Regions from separate parts of the Arthrobacter parietis genome, predicted to be linked through region 3. Evidence: riboswitches for the same ligand, from Rfam matches in the RefSeq annotation. Region 3 holds a riboswitch; each other region holds the start of a gene.
The links. A riboswitch is a leader RNA that binds a small molecule or an ion and turns the genes downstream of it on or off. The one in region 3 is predicted to bind S-adenosylmethionine.
Positions count from the first base shown of each region.

Region 1 (4,012 bases), on a different contig from region 3:
CCGGCGCCGGCGACGTCAGTGAAAAACTGGTCGAAGGTGTAGCCGCGCCCGGCGCCGAACCCGACGATCAGGCGTCCACCGCGCGCCAGGTGGCGATGCAGGCGTGCAAGAACCTGTGGCGCCGTGCCCGGAGCAAGGAAGGCGAGGACGTTTCCTGCGCAGACAATCACGTCAAAGGACTTAGCCACTCCGCGGGCCGGCAGATCCAGCTCTGTCAAGTCTCCCACCAGCCACACAGGCCCTGGGTGGGCTGCCCTCGCCGCTTCGACCAACTGGGCGTCCGCGTCAACTCCCACCACGGAATGGCCACGCAGCGCCAGTTCCCCGCCAACCCGGCCTTGCCCGCAGCCGGCGTCGAGAATACGCGCATTTCGGGGAGCCATTGCGTCGACGCACCGGGCTTCCCCGTGTAAGTCCGCACCCTCGGATATCAGCTGTTCAAAACGCTGGATGTAGGCGGCTGACCTGTTGGGGTCCGCGCGTTTTCCTGCGTCCCAGAGCGTTTCTTTCTTCACATTCGGGAGTCTAACCCGCCACCGTAACGGCGTTACCGTGACAGTGGTGTCCGGCTGACGCCGGGCACCACCATCTGCAGAAATTCCCGCACATGTCCCAGTTCCTGTGCGTTGATGCTGTGGTACATGCCCGCGTAGAGCACCTTGGTGAGCTTGGTGTGGCGGTTCAGCCAGCCGTGGGTGAACTCGATTCGATCGGCGGGAATGACCGGGTCTTCCTGATCCCGGCCCCAGAAGAACGGCACTGGCTTCGCAACAAGCGCGCTGTCGTTGAAGAACGTGCTGCCGTCGGTCGGCACAACAAACCCTGAGAGCCCGACGACGGCCGCGTAGTCTGCGGGCCGGGCACGCAGCATGGAGCTTGCCACTGCCATGCCCATCGAGAAGCCGAGCAGGGTGACGCTCGAGTGCGACTGCTTGATGGAGTCGACCCAGTCAATGACGTCCTGGACGGCGGCGGTGACCTTGTCGACCGAATAGGCGGCGTCCTGCATCAGCGGGAACCAGGTGAAACCTGCTCCCAGGGCGACCGGCGCACGTACGGATGCCACGGTGAACTCGTCGGGCAGGAAGTCGAGGATACCCATGAGGTCTTCCTCGTTGGCCATGTGTCCGTGCAGCAGCACCAGGAGCGGCGAGCCGGAGCGCTCGTCTTCGGGCTTCGACCAGACGACAGTCGGTGCGGTCGAGGCCGGGCCGGTCCCGGGCCCGGTCTCGGGGGCGGAGGCGGAGGCGGAGGAGGAGGCGGAGGAGGGCGCAGCAGAACCGTCAGTCGAGGAAAAATTCGTCATAGCTCCATAGTGGCATGTTGAACTGTGCCGGCTGCGTGCTGCGGCAGGCTGCGACTCAGCCCGCGCGCAACCGTAGCGCTGAGGCGCTCTCCTTGACATCGCCGTCGTCGGTGTTGCTATAGAACGCTGCTGCCAGCGCGGGCTCAAGCTGCGCAATCTCGGTGAGGAAGGCATCGTGGCCGATGGGAGATTCAATGGTGTGGACGGCAACGTTCCCGGGCAATGCGGACGCCAGTTCAACGGACTGGCGAGGCCAGTAGAGGCGATCCGAATCCACCGCCGCGACGAAGAACTCTGCCGAGGCAGCTGCGAGTGCAGTGCTGAGGCTCCCCCGGTCACGGGCAACGTCGTGGCTCATGAGCGCTTCAGTGAGGATGACGTAGCTGTTGGCGTCAAACCGCCGGACCAGCTTTTCCGCCTGATGGTCCAGGTAGCTCTCCACCTGGTAGCGGCCGCGCCCGCCCGGCACCGACGACCCAAAAGGCTCTTCCATACCCTGCGCTGCCCGACCGAACCGGTGTACGAGTTCCGCCTCCGAACGGTAGGTGATGTGCGCGATGCGCCGGGCAAGGCCCAACCCATCCTCGGGACCGGCGCTTCCGTAGTAGTCGCCGCCGGTGAACCGCGGGTCGAGGCGAATGGCCTGCACCTGGGCCTGCGCGAAGGCGATCTGCTCCGCGGTGCTCGCTGCTCCGCACGCGATGACGGCGCACCGTTGCACCCGCCCGGGATAGGTGACAGCCCACTCAAGAGCCCTCGCGCCTCCCATTGACCCACCCAGCACGGAGTGCCAGGAGGAGATGCCCAGCAGGTCTGCGAGCAGTGCCTCGGCACGCACGGAATCGCGGATGGTGACGAAGGGGAAACGCGAACCCCACGGCTTGCCCTCCGGATCAAGCGACGCCGGCCCCGTGGATCCGTAACAGCCGCCCAGCATATTGATGGACACCACGAAGTAGCGGTTCGTGTCGATGGTTCTGCCCGGACCCACCAACCCGTCCCACCAGCCATCCTCGGAGGACTCGCCCCGCGCTACATGTGAGCTGCCGGTGAGTGCGTGCTCGATCAGCACCGCATTGGAGGCATCGGCATTGAGCGTGCCCCAGGTCTCGTAGGCGAGGACGACATCGGGCAAATGGCCGCCTGTTTCCAGCGCCAACGGGCCAATCCGGAACCGTTGCACGACGACGCCGTCAACCAGCCCCGCTTCCGGCTGCGGAACCGCTGTGGTGATGCCTGTCAAAACCCTGCCGCCTCACTGAATCGCGCTTGCTCCTGCACTGCATGCAGGGCCTGGTCTTCACCCGGGGCACCCCGCCGCGAGGGAGGGTTGCCGGACAGCAAGCCGGGGCTGATGGCGGGTGGAACCTGCCGCACTGTCACTCGTTACCTCGTATTAGGAAACCTGACCAGCGCGGGTGAGGGCAACTTGTGTGACTCGCCGTGAAATGAAGCCGGCTGGCGTAGTAGCCGTGAAAGGCGCGCGTGCGGCAGAGGATGCTTGAGTGGGGCCGTTCGGCGTCTATGGGAAAACGGTCGGCCCCACTCAAGGGGGACACCCAGTGGGCGTCCCTGGCAGGAAACTCCGGCGGTCTCGGAACCGGGCTCCCTGTGTGAAGCAACTATCCGGCTCTGACCTTGGGTTTTGCTTGGAACATCGTCGCCCGCGGTGTGACTTAGGTAACCCTTAGTCGAGGCCTCCATCACAAAGTGCCAAAATGGGGCCATGCGCCTGGATCATGTGTCTTATGCCTGCGAACCTGACGGACTGACTGCTACTGCGGAACGGATTTCCGACGCCCTCGGAGTTGAATTCGTGAAGGGTGGAATCCACCCGCGGTTTGGCACCCGCAACATGATTTTTCCGTTGGTCAACGGCCAGTACCTCGAGGTAGTCGAGGTCCTTGACCACCCAGCCTCGGACAAGGCTCCATTTGGCCAGGCGGTGCGGGCACGGTCCGAGGCCGGCGGCGGCTGGATGGGCTGGTGCGTAGCCGTTGATGACCTCGCCCCGTTCGAGGACCGCCTTGGCCGCAGCGCCGTCCCCGGTAACCGCAAATTCCCGGACGGGCAGGAGCTGACCTGGCAGCAGATCGGCATCAAGGGCCTCATCGCTGACCCTCAGGTCCCCTACATGATCCGCTGGGATGAAGGCACGGAGTCCCTCCACCCATCCCAGGCGCGCACCGCGTCCGTGCGCCTCAGCGCGCTCACCATCGCCGGGTCGGCAGAGCGCGTCACAGAGTGGCTCGGAACGCCCGTCACCCACCCGTTGGACGACGTCGACGTCGAGTGGATCGCCCCCAACGGCACGCCCGGCATCATGTCGGTAGCGTTCGAAACCCCGAAGGGTGCGGTCCGGATCTAATTGGTTCTTTCGGACGCTGGTTCCCCAGGCCGCGTGGCCGGGGGTTAGCTTCCGATGCCGATAGCCGGGCCGAAGAGCGCGAAGCCGACAAAGCCTGCAATGTCCAGCAGCGCATGCGCTATCACCAGGGGCATCACCCGCTTGGTGCGCGTGTAGGCGTAGCCGAAGATCAGCCCCATGATCACGTTCCCGATGAACGGGCCGATCCCCTGGTACAGGTGATAGCTCCCTCGCAGGAGCGCCGAAGTCACAATAATCACCGGGACTGACCAGCCCAGTTCCCGGAGCCGCTCAAAGAGGTAGCCCACCACAATGACCTCTTCGAGCACCGCGTGACG
Region 1 is NZ_BAAAON010000010.1:146,557-150,568, reverse strand. It holds gene ABFX19_RS15335 (class I SAM-dependent methyltransferase) at 1-515, opposite strand, end outside; gene ABFX19_RS15330 (alpha/beta hydrolase) at 548-1,306, opposite strand; gene metX (homoserine O-acetyltransferase MetX) at 1,362-2,549, opposite strand; SAM riboswitch class IV at 2,567-2,697, opposite strand; gene ABFX19_RS15320 (VOC family protein) at 3,033-3,674, shown strand; gene ABFX19_RS15315 (CPBP family intramembrane glutamic endopeptidase) at 3,719-4,012, opposite strand, start outside.
Region 1: it holds a riboswitch for S-adenosylmethionine, as region 3 does, so the genes downstream of both, metX (homoserine O-acetyltransferase MetX) here and ABFX19_RS02550 (rhodanese-like domain-containing protein) in region 3, are expected to answer to the same signal.

Region 2 (4,012 bases), 570 kb from region 3:
GGACCCGACTCCCCCGAAATCAAATACCTCCTGGACGGGCGCCGTGCCCTGGGCGGATTTGTTCCTGAACGCCGTACCGAGGCGGCGGCACTGGAGCTGCCGGGGGACAAGGCGTACGAGGTTGCGAACCGTGGCTCGGGGAAGCAGCAGGCCGCCACAACGATGGCTTTCGTCCGCCTCCTGAAAGATCTCATGCGGGAGAAAGGGCTGGGGTCCCGGATTGTCCCCATTGTTCCGGATGAGTCCAGAACCTTCGGCATGGACGCCTTTTTCCCGACAGCGAAGATCTACAACCCGGACGGCCAGAACTACCTCTCCGTTGACCGGGAGTTGGTTCTCGCGTACAAGGAATCGATTCAAGGCCAGATCCTGCATCCGGGGATCAATGAGGCCGGTGCGGTGGCTGCCTTCACGGCTGCGGGTACCGCCTATGCAACCCACGGTGAGCCGCTGATTCCGATCTACGTGTTCTACTCAATGTTCGGATTCCAGCGCACGGGAGATTCCTTCTGGGCAGCAGGAGACCAGATGACCCGCGGGTTCATCATCGGCGCCACCGCAGGCCGCACCACCCTCACCGGCGAAGGCCTCCAACACGCCGACGGACACTCACCCATCCTTGCCTCCACCAACCCCGCCGTCATCACCTACGACCCGGCCTACGGGTATGAACTCGGCATCATCATGCGTGCAGGACTGGAGCGCTTGTACGGCGCGAATTCCGACGATCGAAACGTCATGTACTACCTGACCGTCTACAACGAGCCGATCATCCAGCCGCCGCTTCCCGCCGGGTTGGATGCCGACGCCGTGGTGCGCGGCGTGTACAGGCTGAAGCCCGGCAACGACGACGGCGGCCGGCCGAAGGCGCAGATCCTCGCCTCCGGCGTGGCCGTCCCGTGGGCGCTCGAGGCGCAGGAACTCCTGGCAGACCACTGGGGTGTTTCGGCCGATGTGTGGTCGGTGACTTCGTGGACGGAGCTGCGGCGTGACGCACTCGCCGCCGAGGAGGAGGCCTTCCTCAACCCCGATGCAGAGGCCCGCGTTCCCTTCGTCACCCAGCAGCTTGGGGACGCACCCGGACCGATCGTGGCCGTCACCGACTACATGAAGGCTGTTCCGGATCAAATCCGCCAGTTCCTGCCGCAGGACTTCGCCACACTCGGAGCGGACGGGTTCGGCTTTTCCGACACACGCGCCGCAGCCAGGCGGTACTTCAAGATCGACCCAGCCTCCGTCGTCGTACGCACTCTTCAGCTCCTCGCGAAGCGGGGAGAAATTGACGCGGACGCACCACGCCAAGCGATGGAGAAGTACGCACTCCTCACCCTCCCCTGACGTTTTTGTCGCCTAGTTGCGGCCTAGAAACACTTTTACCTGCAACTAGGCGACAAAAACTTCTGCAACTCAACGGGTGGATTACATGGAACGTCATCTTCGTGCGGCGTGATACTCCTGTGCCTACACTGGCCGTGGTCATGAGTGCCAGCACCAAGCCCCGGCTTGCTGGCCAGCAACCCTCCAGCTGCGGTGGGGTGCTCCGGGTGAAGACCTGGCCGCCCGGCACCAGCCGGACGGCAAGCGCGGCCCGCGGTGCTCCCACCATGCCGGGCCCATGCCAAAGGAGCCTTGAATGTCCAACCAATGGTCTTTCGAAACCCGCCAGATCCACGCCGGCCAGGAACCCGACAGCGCCACGGGAGCCCGCGCCCTGCCGATCTACCAGACCACGTCGTTCGTCTTTCCCAGTGCCGAAAGCGCCGCCAACCGGTTTGCCCTTGCCGAACTGGCTCCCATCTACACGCGGATCGGCAACCCCACGCAGGATGCTGTTGAGCAGCGGATCGCCAGCCTTGAAGGCGGGCTGGGCGCGCTGCTGCTCAGCTCAGGTCAGGCGGCGGAGACCTTCGCGATCCTGAATGTCGCGGAGGCCGGCGATCACGTCGTCGCCAGTCCGAGCCTGTACGGCGGAACCTACAACCTGCTGGCCCATACGCTGAAGAAGTTCGGCATTTCGGTCACCTTCGTGGCGGATCCGGACAATCTGGACCAGTGGCGGGACGCTGTGCAGCCCAACACCAAGCTGTTCTTCGCGGAGGTCGTCTCCAACCCGCGGCAGGACGTACTCGACATTGAGGGCGTGTCCCGGACCGCTCACGACGCCGGTGTGCCGCTGATCGTGGACAACACCCTTGCCACCCCTTACCTCATCCGGCCCCTGGAGTGGGGCGCGGACATCGTTGTCCACTCGGCCACCAAATACCTGGGCGGCCACGGTACGGCGATCGCCGGCGTGATCGTTGACTCGGGAAAGTTTGATTTCGGCAAGGATCCCAACCGTTTCCCGGGCTTCAATACGCCGGACCCGACATACAACGGTCTGGTGTACGCACGGGATCTGGGTGCGGATGGTGCCCTCGGGGCCAACCTGTCCTACATCCTCAAGGCCCGGGTCCAGTTGCTGCGGGACCTCGGCTCGGCGGTATCCCCGTTCAACGCGTTCCTGATCGCCCAGGGCCTGGAAACCCTGAGCCTGCGGATGGAGCGGCATGTCTCCAACGCGGTCGACGTGGCTCAGTGGCTGGAAGCGCGTGAGGATGTCGAGTCGGTCGCCTATGCCGGGCTGCCCTCGAGCCCCTGGTATGAGCGCGGCCGCACGTACGGGCCGAAGGGGATCGGCGCCATTGTGTCCTTCAACCTGGCCGGCGGCGCCGAGGCCGGCAAGCGCTTCGTGGATGCCCTGGAACTGCATTCGCATGTGGCGAACCTCGGCGACGTCCGTTCGCTGGTGATCCACCCGGCGTCGACCACGCATAGCCAGCTATCGCCTGAGCAGCAGGCCATTGCCGGTGTCACACCCGGCCTGGTGCGGCTCTCAGTGGGTATTGAACACATTGATGACATTCTGGCGGACCTTGAATCCGGTTTCAGGGCAGCCAAGGAATTCCTGGACGCCTAGAGTTCGGGAAGCTTTCAGGAGCGCGCCCAGGCGAGCAGCTTGTCCAACGGCCACGTCGTAATGATGCGGTCCGCCGGCACGCCGTTCGCCTCGGCGCGCTCCGCCCCGTACTGGAGGAAATCCAGCTGACCGGGGGCGTGCGCGTCGCTGTCGATGCTGAAGAGACATCCGGCTTCGAGTGCCAGCTGGATCAGGTCATCCGGCGGATCCTGCCGCTCGGGACGTGAATTGATCTCCACCGCTACGTTGTTCTCGGCACAGGCGGTGAACACCTTCCGGGCGTCGAACTCGGACTGTGGACGCTGGCCGCGGGAACCCTGGACAAGACGGCCCGTGCAGTGGCCAAGGACGTTGGTATGGGGATCGCGAATGCCGCCCAGCATGCGTGCGGTCATGGTGCGGCGGTCGGAGCGCAGCTTGGAGTGGACACTGGCGACAACGATGTCCAGCTCATCGAGCATCTCCGGCGACTGATCCAGTGTTCCGTCTTCAAGGATGTCCACCTCGATGCCCTTCAAAAGGCGGAAGCCGTTGCCGCCGTCGTCGTTGTTGATCTGGTCCACGATCTGGAGTTGCTCCGTGAGGCGCTCCGCGCTCAGGCCGTTCGCGATCTTCAGGGTGGGGGAGTGGTCCGTGAGCACCAGGTATTCATGATTGAGCGCACGCGCGGCGTCGACCATGAGCGGGATGGGACTCCCGCCGTCGGACCAGTCGCTGTGACTGTGCAGGTCACCGCGGAGGAGGGCCCTCAGCTCCGAGCCGCCGCTGGCCAGGGCTTCTTTCGAGCGCTCGCGGAGGTCGGCGAGATAGGCCGGCACTTCACCGTTGAGCGCTTGGGTGATGACCTCATGGGAGCGCGCTCCGATGCCCTTCATTCGCTTGAGCCGGCCGTCGCGGGCGCGTTGTGCGAGTTCGTCGGGCTCCAGCTCGGCAATGGCCGCTGCGGCCTTGCGGAACGCCTGAACCTTGAAACTCGGAGCCAGTTCCCGTTCCAGCCAGAAGGCGATCTCATTCAATGCGGCGGTGGCATCCATAGGCCCATCTTCCACCATT
Region 2 is NZ_BAAAON010000001.1:1,108,368-1,112,379, reverse strand. It holds partial or broken gene ABFX19_RS05200 (transketolase-like TK C-terminal-containing protein) at 1-1,338, shown strand, start outside; SAM riboswitch class IV at 1,475-1,590, shown strand; gene ABFX19_RS05195 (bifunctional o-acetylhomoserine/o-acetylserine sulfhydrylase) at 1,634-2,959, shown strand; gene ABFX19_RS05190 (PHP domain-containing protein) at 2,974-3,993, opposite strand.
Region 2: it holds a riboswitch for S-adenosylmethionine, as region 3 does, so the genes downstream of both, ABFX19_RS05195 (bifunctional o-acetylhomoserine/o-acetylserine sulfhydrylase) here and ABFX19_RS02550 (rhodanese-like domain-containing protein) in region 3, are expected to answer to the same signal.

Region 3 (4,012 bases):
ACCGTGACGGTGACCCGGTTGTGCGACATCGAGACCTATGCAACCGTTCACCAGATGGTGAGCACCATCGACGCCCGGCTCCGGCCCGGTTCCTCCCGTGCCGAAGCCGTTGCGGCCGCATTTCCTGCCGGCTCAATGACGGGTGCGCCGAAGATCAGCACCATGGCTATCCTGGACCGGCTCGAGGAAGCACCCCGCGGCGTCTACGCCGGCGCCGCCGGCTACTTTTCCCTCGATGGGGCGGCGGATCTCGCCGTCGTCATCCGCACTCTCGTGCTGGAGGACGACGACGGCGGCACCCGCCTCACACTCGGAGTGGGCGGCGCGATCACTGCGGATTCCGACCCCGCCGAGGAGTGGGACGAGGTCCGGACGAAGGCGTTCGGGGTGCTGTCTGCGCTTGGTTCGAGCTTCCCCAGCTGACGCTGCGATCGAGCGGTTCGCTGAGCGGGCCTTTCGTCCACTTGGCGTCTGTGGAAGCATGGGACGCCCGAGGAAAGTGCAACGAAGGAGAACGGTCATGACTAGCTCCAACGATGAAAACACGCCCAACCTGAACGACGTTCCGGAGCCGGATAACGAGTTCCTTCCCAATCGCATCCATCAGGGCCATGCGGGGCAGCCTGAACGCCTCGATGACGATGCCCTGGCGGCCGCAACGGAGCAGGAACGGGTCGACGCCGGTCTCATCGACTACGCACCGGACCAGGTTCCGGACGCTGCCGATCCCCTCCCTGCGGAAGCTTCCGATGAAGCAGACTTTGCCCAGCGCGGGCTGAACGAGGACAACGACACGAGCTCCTGACCTGCCCGGTCACTATGCTGATCGCATGACTGTTCTGGTGTTCCTCGACCCCGCCCGTCCCGACGGCCGCATAGCTGACGCAGCACAGCCGCAGCTGATGGTTACCGACACCGGGATCACGCGGGGTGACGGCATCTTCGAAACAATGCTCGCGGTCAACGGCGCTCCCCGGAAGCTGCAGGCCCACCTCGCCCGGCTGGCGACGTCCGCCGATGCGCTGGAACTGAAGGTTCCGTCGTCGGACGTGTGGGAACGCGCCATCACCACCGCGCTGGCGGCAGCCGACGACGATGGCGAACTCGTGGTCAAACTCGTCGCCACCCGGGGCGAACCAGAGGCGGGAGCCACCGCGTGGGTCCAGGTGTCCGCCGTACCGGTCGGGTTGCGCGGCCAGCGGCTGTCGGTCCTCCTGCTTGACCGCGGCTATGACAGCACGGTTGCCCAGCGTGCTCCGTGGCTGCTGATGGGCGCGAAGACCCTTTCCTACGCGGTGAACATGGCGGCGGTCCGCTATGCGCGCTCGCACGGCGCCGACGATGTCATCTTCACCTCGTCTGACGGCAAGGTCCTCGAGGGCCCGACGTCGACAGTCCTGATCGCGCAGGTCATCGACGGCGTCAAGCACCTCATCACGCCGCAGCTTGAGAGCGGGATCCTCCCCGGCACCTCGCAGGGCGCACTGTTTGCGGCGGCCCGTGAGGCAGGTTGGGATTTGGGTTACGGACCGCTCGTGCCGGAAGACCTGTTCGAGTCTGACGGCGTTTGGCTGATCTCGAGCGTCCGTCTGCTCGCCGAGGTCGAGTCCATCGACGGAAAGCCGGTGACGCTTTCGCCCGAGTTGACCGCGGAGTTGAGCGGTCTCATAGCGTCCGTCTCCTAGCCCGAGCGCCCGTCCCCCAGCCCGACCGCCCGTTCCCTGGCCCACTCGTCCGTTCCCTGGTCCAACCGCAAAAGTGCCGGGAATTCGCAGGATCGTGGGGACATCCCCACGAACCTGCCACGCATCGGCACTTTTGGCTCAGGCCTGCCACGCATCGGCGCTTTTGGCTCGGACCTGCCACGCCCCGGCGCCTTTGGCCCGAGTACCACGGGCGTTACCGCACGTTACGGCCCGGCATGGCAGGCATGGCGCCGCCGGTGCTACGTTCATTCCGGAGTAACGAGTGCCAGCGCCAAGCCCTGACTTGCTGGACGGCAACCCTCTTTCACGGCGGGGTGCCTCAGGTGACTACTCGGCACAACGATCACATCCCATGATCACCAGCGTGCACAGCGTGAGGAGACACAATGGCACTGCATTCCAACCCCCATCCCCCGGCGAATTCCCGGCCCGGCAACGGCTATGCCGGCAACATCACCGCACGTGATGCGGTGGAACGCGTCAGCAAGGGCGCCGTGCTGGTGGATGTCCGCACTGTCGAGGAATGGCGGAGCGTCGGCGTTCCCGACCTCACCGACGCCGGGACCGTCCCCCTCTTCCTCGAGTGGACGCGCTCCGACGGCAGCCGTAACGTCTCCTTCCTCAACCAGCTGAACGGGCTCAAGGGCCGCGAACTGCTTTTCCTGTGCCGTTCCGGCGTCCGTTCTGTGGCAGCAGCACAGAATGCCACCGCCGCCGGTCACACTGCCTACAACGTGCTGCACGGATTTGAGGCCGACGGCGGCTGGCGCTCCAGCGGCCTCGCCACCACAGTGCATGCAGAAGAAGCCCCAGAGAGCACGGATACGACAGATCACGCAACGACCACAGGACAGACCGCGATCACAGAACGGACCGGCGCTGCCCGTTCGGCAACGGACCGTGGCGACGCCCGTGAATGAGCACACGCCAGTAAGTGAGCCCGCGCCGTCGTCGTTCTCTCCGGCGGCCAGCCGTGAGCCCATCGCGGGGAACGGCGGCTACCCCCGAATCCAACGCCCGGATGACGACGGCGCTGCCTGGTCACCCGATACCCTCGCGGTACGCGGGGGGCTGGCACGGTCCAACTTCGAGGAGACGTCCGAGGCGCTCTTCCTGAACTCGGGCTTTGTGTATTCCTCTGCTGCGGCGGCGGAGGCAGCCTTCACCGGGGACGTCGACCGCTTTGTATACTCCCGGTACGGCAACCCGACTGTCGCCATGTTCCAGGAGCGGCTTCGCCTGCTCGAGGGTGCGGAGGCGTGCTTCGCCACAGCCAGCGGCATGTCTGCCGTCTTCACCGCGCTCGGTGCCCTCCTGGCCTCGGGCGACCGCGTTGTTGCCTCACGCAGCCTCTTCGGCTCGTGCTTCGTCATCCTCAACGAGATTCTGCCGCGCTGGGGTGTGGAGACTGTCTTCGTGGACGGCTGGGACCTCGGCCAGTGGCAGGAAGCACTGAGCATTCCCACCACGGCGGTCTTCTTTGAGTCGCCGTCCAATCCGATGCAGGAGATCGTCGATATCCGGGCGGTCGTTGAGCTCGGCCACGCGGCCGGTGCGCAGGTCGTCGTCGACAATGTCTTCGCCACACCGCTGCTGCAGCGGTGTACGGAACTGGGTGCCGACGTCGTCGTCTATTCCGGCACCAAACACATCGACGGGCAGGGCCGGGTGCTGGGCGGCGCGATCCTCGGCCGCAGGGAGTTCATCGAGGGTCCGGTGAAGACACTCATGCGGCACACCGGGCCCGCGCTGTCGTCATTCAATGCCTGGACCCTCCTCAAGGGACTGGAAACCCTTTCCCTGCGGGTGAACCACTCCTCGTCCTCGGCGCTGACCCTCGCCCGCTGGCTTGAAGCCCAACCGGCTGTGAACTGGGTCCGTTACCCGTTGCTCGAATCGCACCCGCAGTTTGATCTCGCTGCCGCCCAGATGACAGCCGGCGGCACGGTGGTGACCTTTGAACTGGATGCACCCGAGGGAAAGGCGAAGGAGCGCGCCTTTGCGCTGCTCGATGCCCTGAAAGTCATCGATATCTCCAATAACCTGGGCGATTCAAAGACGCTGATCACCCACCCTGCTACCACCACACATCGCGCCATGGGTCCAGGAGGGCGTGCCGCAATCGGCTTGACCGACGGCGTCATCCGGCTCTCGGTGGGCCTTGAAGACGTAAGCGACCTGCAGACTGATCTGGGCAAGGCACTCACTTCCTGACGTCTGGGTAGCCTCACTCCGTAACCCAAACGATCGTCCAAGGTTTCCCCAAGAAGGCAGGAGCAATCTTGCTGCTGAGGCACACATCGAGT
Region 3 is NZ_BAAAON010000001.1:541,885-545,896, forward strand. It holds gene pabB (aminodeoxychorismate synthase component I) at 1-423, shown strand, start outside; gene ABFX19_RS02540 (hypothetical protein) at 521-805, shown strand; gene ABFX19_RS02545 (aminodeoxychorismate lyase) at 831-1,685, shown strand; SAM riboswitch class IV at 1,961-2,086, shown strand; gene ABFX19_RS02550 (rhodanese-like domain-containing protein) at 2,093-2,626, shown strand; gene ABFX19_RS02555 (O-succinylhomoserine sulfhydrylase) at 2,715-3,920, shown strand.